Prochlorococcus marinus str. MIT 9313: one gene and its partner. The protein of the gene in region 1 binds, or shares a complex with, the protein of each later gene. Links are inferred from orthologs where the notes say so. Each region holds a gene or a part of one and is shown in the gene's direction. Other genes may lie near its edges.

Region 1 (7,288 bases):
TGGGCGGTGCAGAGATCACCGAAGACATTGCTAAGGAAGCCATGCGCCTTGCCCAGTACAAACTGCCCATCAAAACAAAGTTCATCGGCCTGGACGACCAAGAGAAGGTTGCTGGTAGCGACAAGCCTGCCAGTGTGCCCGCCATCACCGCGGAGTCCTAACCCATGGCCCATCCCAAAGCCGCCGAGGTGCGCAAACTCACCGACGCCGACATCACAGAGCAGATCGATGGCATCCGCCGAGAGCTGTTCGATCTCCGCTTTCAGCAAGCCACCCGGCAGCTGAGCAATACGCACCGCTTCAAAGAGGCCCGCATCAAGCTGGCGCAGCTCTTGACGGTGCAGAAGGAGCGCAGCCGCTCCGCCGCCTCCTCCTGATTTTCCCCTTAGAACCCATGGCACTCAAGGAAAGGCTCGGCACCGTCGTCAGCGACAAGATGGACAAAACAGTAGTGGTAGCGGTGGAGAACCGCTTCCCCCATCCCATCTATCAGAAGACGGTCAGCCGAACCACCCGATATAAAGCCCACGACGCTGGTAACACCTGCCGTGTTGGTGATCGCGTGCGCATCACTGAGACACGCCCTCTCAGCCGATCAAAGCGTTGGACGGTTGCTGAAGTCCTCAGCCACAGTCCCAAAGCTCAAGAGGTCTCCACATGATTCAGCAAGAATCCTTCCTCACTGTTGCCGATAACAGTGGCGCCAAGCGAATCCAATGCATCCGTGTGCTGGGCTCAAACCGTCGCTATGCCCATGTAGGCGACGTCATCGTGGCAGCCGTCAAAGACGCGATGCCAAATATGAGCGTCAAGAAATCCGAGGTCGTCAAAGCTGTGGTGGTGCGCACAAAAGCAACCCTGCGCCGAGATACTGGCAACTCGATTCGTTTCGACGACAACGCCGCAGTGCTCATTAACGAAGACAAAAACCCTAGAGGCACGCGTGTTTTTGGACCGGTGGCTCGGGAACTTCGCGAGCGCAACTTCACCAAAATCGTATCCCTCGCTCCGGAGGTGATCTGAAATGCCTATCGCAACCCCCAAACAAAAAACCACTCAGCGCATCAAGATGCGCATCCATAAAGGGGACACCGTCCAAGTCATCACAGGCAAGGACAAAGGAAAAACTGGCGAAGTGTTACGCACTCTGCCCATAGAGAACCGCGTCATTGTGCAGGGCGTCAACATTCGCACCCGTCACGTCAAACCCACCCAAGAGGGAGAAAGCGGCAGGATTGTCACAGAGGAAGCGTCCGTACACGCCTCCAACGTGATGCTCTATTCCAATAAAAAAAAGATCGCCAGTCGTGTGGAGCTGGTTGTCGAAAAAGACGGCAGCAAAAAACGCCGCCTCAAAAAAACCGGAGAGTTGATCGACTAATCACAGCTCAAACCACAGAACCCTGGGCCATCTAAATCACAATTTCCAGCCCACCAACTTCCCTTTCTTCCCAATCCCCGATCTTCTGACCACGTCCAGAAGAACCCTTCCACCAAGCCATGTCACTCAAACAGCGCTACCGGGAGACCATTCAGCCCAAACTGCTGAAGGACCTAAGTCTCTCGAATATTCACGAAGTCCCCAAGGTGCTAAAAATCACCGTCAACCGAGGGCTCGGTGAGGCCGCCCAAAACGCCAAGTCCTTGGAGGCCTCAATTACTGAACTGGCTACTATCACTGGCCAGAAAGTTGTCGTGACTAGGGCCAAGAAGGCCATCGCTGGCTTCAAAATCAGGCAGGGAATGCCCATAGGTTGCGCCGTCACACTCCGCGGAGAGCGGATGTATGCCTTCCTGGAGCGCCTGATCAATCTTGCACTGCCCAGAATCCGGGACTTCCGCGGTGTCAGCCCAAAGAGTTTTGACGGCCGTGGAAACTACACCCTTGGAGTGAGGGAGCAACTCATCTTCCCTGAGATTTCCTTCGACAAGATCGATGCCATCAGGGGTATGGACATCACCATCGTGACCAGCGCCCGTACGGATGAAGAGGGCCAATCCCTCCTCCGAGAGATGGGAATGCCGTTCCGCAGCAATTAAGCCCTCTTCGGAGACGACTGAACTATGGCCAACCACGATCCAATCTCAGACATGCTCACTCGCATCCGCAATGCGAGTGAAAAACGTCACCAAACCACCCGCGTTCCTGCCTCCCGCATGTCACGCAGTATTGCCAAAGTCCTACAGCAAGAGGGCTTCATCTCTGAAATCAGCGAAGAAGGTGAAGGTGTACGCACCCATCTAGTCCTCGAATTGAAGTACAGCGGCAAACACCGCCATCCCACCATCCGCTCAATGCAGCGGGTGAGCAAACCAGGCCTGCGCATCTACAAGAACACCCGCGCCCTGCCCAAAGTCCTTGGTGGCCTTGGAATGGCAATCATCTCCACTTCCAAAGGCGTGATGAGCGACCGCGATGCCCGCAAACAGGGCGTTGGCGGAGAAGTGCTCTGTTACGTGTACTGACCCGGAACCTGAACCATGTCTCGTATCGGTAAGAATCCCATCCCCATCCCCGACAAGGTGGCTGTAACCCTTGATGGTCTTGCAGTCAGCGTCAAGGGCCCCAAAGGAGAGCTGAGCCGCACCCTTCCCGAAGGCGTCAGCGTCAGTCAGGTGGAGAACACAATTGTGGTTACACCCACAAGTCAGAAACGTAAGTCGCGTGAGCGTCACGGTCTCTGTCGCTCGCTTGTCGCCAACATGGTTGAAGGGGTGAGCAAGGGCTACACGCGCAAACTAGAACTCATCGGGGTGGGCTCACGTGCACAAGTGAAAGGCAAAAAGCTGGTAGTGAGTGCCGGTTTCAGCCATCCGGTAGAAATGGACCCACCCGAAGGAGTCACCTTTGCAGTAGAGAACAACACCAACGTCACCGTCTCAGGTGCAGACAAGGAGCTGGTGGGCAACGAAGCTGCAAAGATCCGAGCCATTCGTCCTCCTGAGCCCTACAAGGGCAAGGGGATCCGATACGAGGGCGAACGGATCCTGCGCAAAGCCGGCAAATCCGGCAAGAAATAGAGGTCTGCCTGACTTCCCTCCGCATTACCCACCATGTCTAACCTCTCCCGAAAGCAGCAGACCCAAAAGCGCCATCGGCGCCTGCGGCGCCATCTCAAGGGCACCGCCCAGCGTCCGCGCCTGGCTGTATTCCGCTCCAACAACCACATTTATGCCCAGGTTATTGATGACGAGGCCCAAAACACCCTTTGCGCCGCCTCGACTCTCGACAAGGACTTACGCACCAGCCTTAAAGCCGATGGCAGCAGCTGTGACGCCTCCAATGCCGTCGGGGACTTAGTCGCAAAACGCGCCCTCGCCAAGGGCATCCAACAGGTGGTCTTCGATCGCGGTGGCAACCTGTACCACGGCCGAGTGAAATCCCTCGCCGATGCCGCCCGTGAGGCGGGCCTTCAGTTCTGATCCCTGCTCTCACCATGACCCAACCCAACACCCAGACCACCCCAAATGACGTCCCCGCAGCTGCGGAAGGCCAACAAGAACAACAACAACAGCAACGCCGTGGCGGGGGACGAGAGCGCAGAGGTGGCGGACGCCGTGGCGACCGCCGTGGCCAAGAGCGTGATTCCGAATGGCAAGAACGAGTCGTTCAGATTCGCCGCGTCTCCAAGACCGTAAAAGGTGGGAAAAAGATGAGTTTCCGGGCCATTGTGGTTGTCGGCAACGAGCGTGGCCAAGTGGGTGTTGGAGTCGGTAAAGCCGGCGATGTGATCGGTGCTGTTCGCAAGGGTGTTGCTGATGGCAAGAAGCACCTGGTCAAGGTTCCTCTCACTCGTCACAACTCCATCCCCACCCTGTCCAACGGACGCGATGGTGCTGCCAACGTTCTCATCCGCCCCGCTGCCCCAGGGACAGGGGTCATCGCGGGCGGTTCAATTCGCACAGTTCTGGAATTAGCCGGAATCAAAAACGTTCTAGCCAAGCGTCTTGGCAGCAAAACCCCTCTAAACAATGCCCGAGCTGCCATGGTGGCTCTGGCAAGTCTCCGCACCCATAAGGAGACCGCAAAGGAACGGGGGATCTCCCTCGAGCAGATCTACTCCTGATTCCCCTATGACTACTCTTCGACTCGACTCTCTCAAAGCCAACGTAGGTGCAAGGCGCCGCAAAATGCGTAAAGGTCGCGGTATTGCCGCTGGCCAAGGAGCAAGCTGTGGTTTCGGCATGCGTGGCCAAAAGTCCCGATCTGGTCGCCCTACCCGCCCGGGCTTCGAAGGGGGCCAGATGCCTCTCTATAGGCGCGTACCCAAACTCAAACACTTCACCACAGTGAACTCAAAAGAGTTCACTGTGGTGAACGTAGCGGCCCTCAATGAGCTCAAGGCGGGTAGCACCATCAATCTCGACACCCTTGTGAAAAATGGTGTTGTCACTAGTCCCAAATACCCTTTAAAGGTACTTGGCAATGGAGAACTCAAAGTCAAGCTGACCATTCAGGCCGCTGCATTCACAGCTACAGCCCGCAGCAAGATCGAAGCCGCTGGCGGCACATGCGAAATCCTTGACTGAAACGATGCCAAGTCAATACACCTGGATATCTATGGTCTGAGCAGTCCGATAAGTCTTCAGTCAACGGACTGCTCTATTGCTTCAAACCCACCCAATCCCTTCTCTCAATGTTCGTCAGTCGGGGTCGCAACCCCAGTGCCGCTGAAGTCATAAGCCAATTGGTGCGCAACCCAGAGCTGCGCGGCAGAGTGCTGACCACACTGGGATTACTTCTTTTTATTCGCCTCGGCATCTACATCCCAATGCCAGGTATTGATCGGGTGGCCTTTCAAAGCTTCCTACAACAGGGCGGACAACTGATCGGCTTTCTAGATATTTTCACCGGTGGAGGCATCTCCACCCTGGGGATTTTCGCTCTTGGGATCCTCCCATTCATCAACGCCTCAATCATTCTCCAGTTACTCACCGCAGCCTTACCCCAACTCGAGGACCTGCAAAAAAACGAAGGCGAGGCTGGTCGTCGCAAGATCGCACAGATCACCCGCTATGTAGCTCTTGGCTGGGGTCTAGTTCAAAGTGTGATTTTTGCCCTGATCCTCCGCCAGTACGCCGTTGAAGGGCTCAGTGAGGTCGTCTTTGTCGTGCAGACAGCCCTGGCATTAGTAACAGGCTCGATGATCGTGATGTGGATGAGCGAAATCATCACTGACCGAGGGATTGGTCAAGGGGCCTCCCTTGTGATCTTCCTGAACATCGTTGCCACCCTGCCAAAAGCACTGGCTTCAACAATTGAAAAAGCACAAACCGGCGATCGCGGCGATGTGGTCGGCATCATTGTGCTCGTGATGGTTTTCCTAATGACAATCGTTGGGATCATCTTCGTGCAGGAAGGATCACGCCGTCTGCCGATTGTGAGCGCAAAAAGACAGATAGGTGGAACCAATTTGCTACCAAACCGCCAGAGCTATCTACCTCTGAAGCTGAATGCTGGTGGTGTGATGCCAATCATCTTTGCTTCTGCACTGATCTTTCTACCAATCACCATTGCAAACTTCACCAAAAACCCTTTACTCATCAGGGCTGCAAGCACTCTTAACCCAAGTGCCGCTAATCCATGGCCCTATGCCTTGGTGTTTTTCGCGCTGATTGTCGGCTTTTCTTACTTTTACGCCTCACTCACCATCAATCCAATAGACATCGCCACAAACCTCAAACGGGGAGGCGTGGCCATCCCAGGAGTGAGGCCAGGCAGTGCTACAGCGAACTACCTATCCGGAGTTCAGAACCGACTGACCCTGCTGGGCGGATTGTTCCTCGGTGCAGTTGCGATCATTCCCGCCGCGGTGGAACGCGCCACCAACGTTCAGACCTTTCAAGGCCTCGGAGCTACGTCACTGCTGATCCTTGTAGGTGTTGCCATCGACACCGCAAAACAAGTTCAGACCTATGTGATTTCTCAACGCTACGAAGGCCTTGTCCGCCAATGAACCATTCCCCACTCCGTCTGAAAGCCCTTTTTTGCCATCCATGAAGCAACGTCTCCTATTCCTAGGGCCCCCTGGCGCAGGCAAAGGGACCCAGGCTGAACGTCTCTGCGCAGCTCATGAATTAATGCACCTATCTACTGGTGATTTACTGCGTACTGAGGTCGGCGCCAAAACACCCCTTGGTCAGGAGGCGGCTGCTGTTATGAACCGAGGCGAGCTGGTCAGCGATGAGCTGGTGCTCGCCATCGTCGAAAATCAACTCAAGAACCAAAATGGTGGTTGGCTCTTGGATGGTTTTCCACGCACCTTGATCCAAGCCAAAGCACTCGAACCCTTACTTGAGGAACTCAAGCAACCAATTGAGGCTGTTGTACTACTGGAACTCAACGATGCAGTCTTAATTGAACGGTTAATTTCCCGAGGCCGCAGTGATGACAACGAGAGCGTGATTCGTAATCGCCTTGAGGTCTACCGCGAGAAAACAGCCCCCCTCATCGACCATTACCGCCAACAAGGACTGCTGCAAACGGTGGAAGCCCACGGCAGTATCGAATCAATCGCTATCAGCATCGAAAAATCCTTATGTTGACCTACGTGGTATGGTTGCCGTTTGGAAATTTGGAGAGCCACACTCCATGAAGGTGCGTGCCTCGGTCAAGAAAATGTGTGACAAATGCCGGGTGATCCGCCGCCACGGCAGGGTCATGGTGATCTGCTCCACCCCTAAGCACAAGCAGCGTCAGGGATAACTCCCTGTTGCTCAATGTTGATTGAACACCCCTGAATTGGACCTTCAATCATCACCAACCTTTCTCGCCACCATCGGCGACCCCTATCCCCCTCGATTAACTGCTAAGTGGCACGGATTGCTGGCGTAGACATACCCCGTGACAAGCGGGTTGAAGTTGCACTCACCTACATCTATGGAATTGGTCTAACCCGCGCCAAAACCATCCTGACCAAATCTGACGTCAATCCGGACATCCGAGTCAAGGATCTGGAAGATGGAGATGTGCAGAAGCTGCGTACGGCCTTAGAAGCCTTCACGATTGAAGGAGACCTTCGACGCCAAGAAGGCATGGCCCTCAAGCGACTGCAAGATATCGGTTGCCTTCGGGGACGTCGACACCGCATGAGCCTCCCAGTTCGCGGTCAACGCACCAGAACAAATGCACGTACCAGGCGCGGCGCACGCAAAACCGTGGCTGGCAAGAAAAAATAAGCAACATCTATTTGAGCTGCCCAGGCAGACCCTCCCAAAACCGTATCTACCAGGCCCCAGCCCATGGCCAAACCCACCAAAAAAACAGGTTCCAAAAAGACCAAGCGCA
Region 2 (7,724 bases), 1.8 Mb from region 1 along the record:
TGCTGGGCCCAGAAGGCGTGTTTGTGGAGCAGACGGTGGAGTTTAAGAAGTCCGTGGCTTGGCTTGAGATCAGGTCCCATCCCGAACCAGCGCATGCCCGGAGCTCCGGCGGCGTGTTCAACAAGACGGATGCGGGTCATAACGGATCACTGACCTCTGTATCATCCGTCCCTGGCCAATGGAGATTGCTTTCATCTACGCTTGTGGCGCTTGGAACGTAGGCGCGTGAGAGATATCTCCACTTAGTTTTCAGAACGGTTTGCTTGTGATGTCTTCGATCTGTTTTCTCATAAGTAGTGGTTCATGTTGTGTTCTTTAGAGCCAGTACTTTTCTCCTTTCAGCATCCCTGCAAGGAGCGCTCAGTAGGCTGCACGCAGAAATAATATCTGTTTCATGCTCAAGCTCCTGCTTGGAGATCCCAATGCCCGCAAGCTGAAGCGTTACCAGCCGATTGTCACTGACATCAATATCCTCGAAGAGGACATCGCCTTGCTCAGCGATGACCAGCTGCGCTCTAAAACGGCCGATTTTCGCCAGCAGTTTGAGAATGTCGTCAGTTTTGCCAAACAGCGAGCTTTACTTGATGAGCTGCTCCCAGAAGCCTTTGCTGTTGTACGTGAGGCTGCTAAACGGGTGCTCGGCATGCGTCATTTCGATGTGCAGCTGATTGGCGGCATGGTCCTGCATGAGGGTCAGATTGGTGAGATGAAGACCGGTGAAGGGAAGACTCTTGTAGCCACTCTGCCTAGCTACCTCAATGCCCTCACTGGCCGTGGGGTGCATGTGGTTACGGTCAATGATTACCTGGCACGGCGCGATGCTGAATGGATGGGCCAGGTGCATCGTTTTCTCGGTCTCAGTGTTGGTTTGATCCAGCAGGACATGAGCCCTGCTGAGCGGCGGCGCAATTACGCCTGCGATATCACCTATGCAACCAATTCAGAGTTGGGTTTTGACTACCTGCGTGACAACATGGCCACCGATCTGAGTGAGGTGGTTCAGCGGGAGTTTCAGTACTGCGTCATCGATGAGGTGGATTCGATCCTGATCGATGAGGCGCGTACTCCCTTGATCATTTCCGGACAGGTGGAGCGTCCTCAGGAGAAGTATCAGCAGGCTGCAGATGTGGCTGCTGCTCTTGAGCGGGCTGCCGAACAGGGTAAGGATGGCATTGATCCTGAGGGTGACTACGAGGTTGATGAGAAGCAACGCAGTTGCACACTTACAGATGAAGGCTTTGCCAAGGCTGAGCAGAACCTCAGAGTGAGGGATCTGTTTGACCCCGCTGATCCCTGGGCCCATTACATCACCAATGCATTGAAGGCCAAGGAGTTGTTTGTTCGGGATGTGAATTACATCGTGCGCGATGGTGAAGCTGTGATTGTTGATGAGTTCACAGGCCGTGTGATGCCAGGCCGGCGCTGGAGCGACGGACAGCATCAGGCGATTGAGGCCAAGGAACAGCTAGCGATTCAGCCTGAAACTCAGACTCTGGCTTCGATTACTTATCAAAATTTCTTTCTGCTTTATCCCCGCTTGGCTGGAATGACCGGCACCGCTAAAACTGAAGAGGTGGAGTTTGAGAAGACCTACAAGCTTGAGACTTCAGTGATCCCTACCAACCAGCCTCGGGCTCGTGCGGATTGGGTGGATCAGGTTTATAAGACTGAATCAGCCAAGTGGCGCGCCGTGGCCAACGAAACGGCTGAAATTCATAAGCAGGGAAGGCCTGTTCTGGTTGGCACGACCAGTGTTGAGAAAAGCGAACTGTTGAGTTCCCTGCTCTCAGAACAAGAGATTCCCCACAATCTTTTGAATGCCAAGCCGGAGAATGTGGAACGTGAGGCTGAGATCGTGGCCCAGGCTGGCCGTGCAGGTGCTGTGACGATTGCCACAAACATGGCTGGCCGTGGGACAGACATCATCCTCGGCGGAAATAGCGATTACATGGCACGCCTCAAGTTGCGTGAGGTTTTGCTGCCAAGATTGGTGCGGCCTGAGGAGGGTCATCGTCCACCAGTGCCATTGCAGAGGGCTGCCGAGACAGGTGGTGGGTTCGCTGCCAAGGCCGCTGCTTCGAATGGATCTCACGGCCATGTCTTAAGCGAGGCCCGTGCAATCGGGAGTCTCTATCCTTGCTCGCTCACTGATGACACTGATCAGTTCCTTGCGGAGTTAGCTCGTGAGCTTGTGAAGGTTTGGGGAGATAGGGCACTGAGCGTGATTGAATTAGAGGATCGCATCTCCACTGCTGCTGAAAAAGCACCTACCGATGATGCGCAGATTGCTGCCTTAAGAGAGTCGATCGCAAGAGTAAAGACTGAATACGACGTGGTAGTGACCCAGGAGGAGGTTCGAGTGAGGGAAGCAGGTGGTCTTCATGTGATTGGAACAGAACGTCATGAATCTCGCAGGGTTGACAATCAACTTCGTGGTCGTGCCGGCCGCCAGGGGGATTTAGGTAGTACCCGTTTTTTCCTTTCTTTGGAAGACAACCTATTGCGCATCTTCGGAGGAGAACGGGTGGCTTCGTTGATGAATGCTTTCCGCGTGGAGGAGGACATGCCCATTGAGTCGGGCATGCTCACCCGTTCTTTAGAGGGGGCTCAGAAAAAGGTAGAAACCTATTATTACGACATTCGTAAGCAGGTTTTTGAGTACGACGAGGTAATGAACAATCAACGTCGTGCCGTTTATGCCGAACGTCGCCGTGTGCTTGAGGGTCGCGGGCTCAAGAAGCAGGTGATTGGTTATGGAGAGCGAACAATGGACGACATTGTTGAGGCTTATGTGAACCCTGACCTGCCCCCTGAAGAATGGGATTTAGGCCAACTGGTTAGCAAGGTTCAGCAATTTGTCTACCTGCTTGAGGATCTAAAGCCTGAGCAGTTGCAGGGGTTAAGTATGGAGGAGCTTAAGTCTTTTCTTCAGGAGCAACTGCGCAATGCTTATGACATTAAGGAAGGTCAGATTGAGCAGCAGCGACCAGGGTTGATGCGGGAGGCAGAACGTTTCTTTATCCTTCAGCAGATCGATACACTTTGGCGGGAACATCTGCAGGCGATGGATGCTCTGCGTGAATCTGTAGGTTTGCGAGGGTATGGGCAAAAAGATCCGCTCATTGAATACAAGAATGAGGGCTACGATATGTTTCTCGAGATGATGGCAAATATGCGTCGAAACGTGATCTATTCAATGTTCATGTTCCAGCCAGCCGCATCAGGGCAAGAGCAGGCATGAGGTTTTTTGAAATTTTTTATCCAGCGCAGAGGTCTGGTGAGTTTCCAGCTCAATGAACTCTTGATGCTATGAAGTTCATGCTCAGGAGCTGTTAATTGCTCCGACAAACTCTGGATTTGAGTCACAGCTAACTGAAGCTGTTCGGTTGAACTGGTGCGTTGTTTATTGCAACGTTCAAGATTTTTTGCTACTCATTCGCGGCGTTCCATCTCTTGACGAAACTTGACTGCCAGGGCTGCTAACCCATCCTGCAGGGCTTAAGGTTGCGGCTCCTAAGCACTGATATTGCGTTCCAGTGAGAGTTGGCGAAGCCCTTGGATCAGGCACGTAAAGCGATCATCCTCGATGGAGGAAGTGGCATAAGGCTCAATCCGATCACCAAAGTGGTGAGTATGCAGCTATTGCCTGTTTATTATAAGCCGATGGTTTCCTAATGCATCTCCCATCTGCTTGAAATGGAATTTTTAGAATTAACGCTTGTTGATTATTTATGAAGCGAGATCTCATTCTTTTGTTTGTTGCTTTTCACCCTCTTCAAGATGAAGTTGAACAGCTTGCTGCATGTTTGTCTTGTCTTCCACCTCAGATTGGCTATGCGATGGCTATCAATGATTATTGTCCTGGAGAGGCAGTAGAACAGTTAACCAAGGGTGCGGACCATTTTCTCTGCAATTCAGACAATCCTGGGTATGGGCGAGCTGTCAATCGGCTTGTTTCTAGTCTCGATGAGATCCCGGATTATTTGGGTATTCTGAATACTGATCTGTCTTGGTGCTCGGGCACCTTCGAAACAATTTTATTATGGATGCAGAACAATTCTGATGTCAGTCTTGCTGTACCACAGATTCTTGATCCGTTGGGAGAGCCACAAAAGCTCTGCAAACAATCTCCAACGGTTCTTGGTTTGTTCAGTCGTCGTTTTGTCCCGGAAGTTTTGAAGCCCAGTTGTCTAAAAAGATATGATCGTTGGTATGTGATGGATCAATTTGATTACCAAAATATTTTCGAGGTTCCTTATTTAAGCGGATGTTGCATGGTTGTAAGGTCTGAGTCTTTTTTGCAGGTTGGAGGGTTTGACGAGCGTTATTTCCTGTATCTAGAGGATGCTGACCTTACTCGTGCTCTAGCGTATCAAGGCCGTTGCCTTCATTTTCCTGAAGTTTCCGTTGTTCATCAATGGGGAAAGGGGAATTATCAAAAATTTAGTTTAATGATCATCAATATCATCAGCGCCTGGCGCTACTTTGCCAAGTGGGGTTGGAAATTATGGTGATGAATGATCAGGATGTTATTGCAACTTGAATTGTTTCATGCATGGCGTAGGCGCACCTTATTTATAATTTGAGTAGTACCCTCTCTCTAAACTTCTCGATAGTTGTTGGACTTTTGAAGACTTTTTCCAGCTACATCAGGATCCAATGCTATCCCTGCAGATCAAGACGATATCTAGGATCCTACTAAGGCCTAGCTTTTAACTTATACGATGGTTGCTATTTAGGAGCCATAAGGAACTTAAGTGCCTCCTCCTGTTCCCGCTAATTTGCACATGTTTAAAAGTAAATAGGGTATGTTGGTTCCATCGTTTATTCGATCTCAGGATCTTAACACCAACAATCAACATTGTCTTCTAAATGTAGCTACTGGTTGTAACTACTTTGTCAATCGAGCTTGTTTGAGGCGGGTCTTGTAATTTCCGGATGAGGGGATTCTCCATCATTTTTTGTTATATGTAGTTGTGGCACGCAATCGTGTTGTTAACTAATTGCCTAAATCATGTGCTAGTTGCCACCAGCATGATTTAAATTTAGTGGGAGCCGGTGGCGCATTTGAGCAAATTTCTAGCTGGTTATGCGAGTTCTTGGTAAGTCGAATCAGTTAATAGATTGATTGGCTTGGGTCTGCGCTATCTTCAGGCATGTCACAATCTTTTCCCAGCCGATGCTCTATTGCTTATTCTTTCCCTTGTATAGCTTAGAAGCAATTATCCATTGAAGTTAAGCTCTAAGAGAACATGGTTGGTGGCGAACTTGTGCCTTCTATCTTTTTTGCTCTTTTGGCAGCCAAGTAGGTCTTAATGTGAGACGTGATTTTTTTCGCGTTAAGCTTGTCACAAATCAAGGTCAAAGATGAAGGCGGTTGTTGTTGGCGCAAGTGGCTTCATCGGTTCTCATCTCGTTGATGCCTTGTTGGCTCAGGGATCTCAGGTTAGGGCACTTTCTCGTCATCTCCCAGGGCTGATTACCCCTAAAGCACAAGATCACCCTGGTCTTGTGCTTCATCCACTTGATATGGCAGATCGTCTCGGCCTTGAGAAGGCCCTTGTAGGTTCCGAGATAATTTTCCATCTCGCTAGTGGAAGCTTGCCGCAGAGCTCAAATCGCAATCCTCGCGAAGATATTAATATTAACGTCTTAGGTGCTCTTAATTTGCTTGAGGCTTCACTTGAAGTTGGTATCCAGAAATTTGTATTTGTCTCATCAGGAGGAACCGTTTATGGCATTCCTAAACAGGTACCAATTGCTGAGAATCATCCTACTGATCCCATTTGCTCTTACGGGATTACGAAACTTGCGATTGAAAAATATGTCTCTCTATATCGCCATCTATATGGATTAAATAGTACGGTAGTCCGCTTAGCGAATCCTTATGGTGAGCGTCAACGTCTGGATTCTTGTCAAGGTGTGGTTCCTGTTTTTCTAAATCGTGCTTTGCGTTCAGAACCTCTCGAGATTTGGGGAGATGGCAGCACCATCCGCGATTTTCTTTATATTACCGATGTTGTTCAAGCTCTTCTTGCTATAAGTCATTATAAAGGGCCCGAGAATTTGTTTAATGTTGGTTCAGGTATAGGTTTGAGTCTTTGTGAACTAGTTAAATTGATTGAGAATGAGCTCGGCCGTCCACTTCAAGTTTCTTATCAGCAAAGCCGTACTTTTGATGTTCCAACTAATGTCTTGAGTATTAAACGAGCGAGAAATTGTTTGGGCTGGAGTCCGAAGGTCTGCGCTAATGATGGGATTCATCGATTTCATCAAAGCATTTTAGGACATTAGCGGTTAACGCCTGGAACATTGGTAAGATTGTAGGTGAAACCTTGTTTCGCGGCTATTATTGGTAAAAGCCTTTCGATGGCATGAAGGATAGTGCCGTCATATCCTAGAGGTTCTTGAGGATAGTCTTCCCAGCCAAGATTTAAGTTATAAAGTTCAGTAAGTGCTCCCTTCTTTGCCCAAAACATTGTGCCAACCGGAAAATCAAAGCATCTTGGTAAGGGACCTAAGTTGAGCTTATTGGCAAGTATATCTGCGTGTTTTCTGTTGCCACTCCAGCCAACACATGTTGGATCATCAGCGAATACAAGACCCAATTTAGGATTTTTCTTGAGTGCTGTGACAATGCGATCTGCCATAGCAATATCTTGCATTCCAACTAAGTTCGATATAAGAAAATCCCGCCAGCTGCAACCCTGCTTCCCCGGAAGAAGAGCACTTTTTTTTGTATGTAGATGACCATATATTTCATACTTTGTGTCTAATTCTTTCCCAATTTCAGTCAAGAGAGGGCCGATATCTCTGCCACGGTTAGGTGTTGTTATGATTGATTTTAATGTACAATTGGCTCCGGCTGATTTGCATTGGATCTCTGAATGATTTTCATGATTGGTACAACTTAGGAAAAGGTCTGGCCTTATTTTGTTATAATTCAGCGCATTTAATATTGTATCTAGGAGTTCTGGATAGTGAACATGCACATGAAGAGCAATTGTTGTTTCGCTATCTTGTTGCTGCAAAGAACTGGCAGGAGTGATCATAGGCACATTCCATTCGCCCTTGGGTTGATTTTCTTTTAGGTAATGGATGAGTGGATCTGGACAAGGAGCATCTTCAAGAATTTGTTCTTTGTAGATACCTGGGTGAAAACCTGGGAAAGGCTTTCTTGGCCAAACTTCATTGCGCCATGACACTAAATAATGGAGAATTTCAGATCGCTTTGAGAGCTTACTATTCTTAAAACAAAATTCCTGATCTATAATTCTTTTAGAAGCAAGAATTTTAAATTCTTCTTTCAGTATTTTTTCTTCTTTTACTGTTTCTTCGGCTATTGATTTCAGTTCTTTTATGTAGTGAGACATGTTAAACCATTCTTGCGCTTTTTCCTTGCTCCTCTTCGCTATCAATTGTCTTTGTTCGTACCCGTTTACAAGATTGGCTGCTTTTTCAGCCATGCTCGAAGTGTTTAGGTAAGAAGCTACTAGAGCATTCCCAAGAATTGGATCTTCAAGTAACAAATTGGCCATTCCACATGCTTTCTCAAAGCAAAGCATTGGTTTGCCAGCCAGCATGGCATCAATGGCCACATTAGGTAGAGGGTCCAGTCTTGAAGTAACTAAAAAAATATCGGCTCTATTCATCAGTCTGTTATAAGCACTAGAGTGATCAAGAATGCGTAGTTCACCGTTTAATCCTGAGCGATGTATTTGATC

The links.
Region 2: the proteins of secY (region 1) and secA are in contact, whole or in part, in a crystal structure (PDB 3DIN), measured with the Thermotoga maritima proteins. The link is inferred for Prochlorococcus marinus str. MIT 9313 from one-to-one orthologs. Residues at the interface, in WP_004081795.1 of Thermotoga maritima: Glu108, Gly109, Glu110, Glu111, Ala236, Glu237, Arg238, Arg239, Ile240, Thr241, Ile242, Gln243, Tyr244, Ala245, Arg246, Arg247, Val248, Thr249, Gly250, Arg251, Arg252, Val253, Tyr254, Gly256, Ala257, Ser258, Thr259, Tyr260, Leu261, Pro262; in WP_004082002.1 of Thermotoga maritima: Glu261, Ala262, Arg263, Lys300, Ala301, Arg302, Thr303, Ile304, Ile305, Leu323, Tyr324, Asp325, Pro326, Val329, Ser330, Tyr333, Ile336, Lys340, Phe345, Val349, Glu363, Phe364, Tyr374, Ser375, Gly376, Gly377, Glu393, Ile395, Thr482, Ser483.

The regions. Positions count from the first base shown.
Region 1 is NC_005071.1:1,839,866-1,847,153, forward strand. The notes cover bases 3,854-6,797. They hold secY (preprotein translocase subunit SecY), read left to right. Parts: upstream 3,854-4,637; coding sequence 4,638-5,957; downstream 5,958-6,797. Other genes in these bases: rpsE (30S ribosomal protein S5), read left to right, coding at 3,854-4,067; rplO (50S ribosomal protein L15), read left to right, coding at 4,075-4,530; AKG35_RS09375 (adenylate kinase), read left to right, coding at 5,998-6,546; rpmJ (50S ribosomal protein L36), read left to right, coding at 6,593-6,706. Also shown: rplP (50S ribosomal protein L16), read left to right, coding at 1-161; rpmC (50S ribosomal protein L29), read left to right, coding at 165-377; rpsQ (30S ribosomal protein S17), read left to right, coding at 395-661; rplN (50S ribosomal protein L14), read left to right, coding at 658-1,023; rplX (50S ribosomal protein L24), read left to right, coding at 1,025-1,381; rplE (50S ribosomal protein L5), read left to right, coding at 1,501-2,040; rpsH (30S ribosomal protein S8), read left to right, coding at 2,065-2,466; rplF (50S ribosomal protein L6), read left to right, coding at 2,482-3,021; rplR (50S ribosomal protein L18), read left to right, coding at 3,055-3,423; more of rpsE, read left to right, coding at 3,438-3,853; rpsM (30S ribosomal protein S13), read left to right, coding at 6,814-7,179; rpsK (30S ribosomal protein S11), read left to right, coding at 7,243-7,288. UniProt on the Escherichia coli protein: The central subunit of the protein translocation channel SecYEG. Consists of two halves formed by TMs 1-5 and 6-10.
Region 2 is NC_005071.1:88,232-95,955, forward strand. The notes cover bases 62-3,441. They hold secA (preprotein translocase subunit SecA), read left to right. Parts: upstream 62-394; coding sequence 395-3,241; downstream 3,242-3,441. Other genes in these bases: AKG35_RS00435 (GNAT family N-acetyltransferase), read right to left, coding at 62-140. In the rest of the region: more of AKG35_RS00435, read right to left, coding at 1-61; AKG35_RS12620 (sugar phosphate nucleotidyltransferase), read left to right, coding at 3,556-3,675; AKG35_RS00445 (glycosyltransferase family 2 protein), read left to right, coding at 3,732-4,514; AKG35_RS00450 (NAD-dependent epimerase/dehydratase family protein), read left to right, coding at 5,368-6,294; AKG35_RS00455 (rhamnan synthesis F family protein), read right to left, coding at 6,291-7,724. UniProt on the Escherichia coli protein: Required for protein export, interacts with the SecYEG preprotein conducting channel.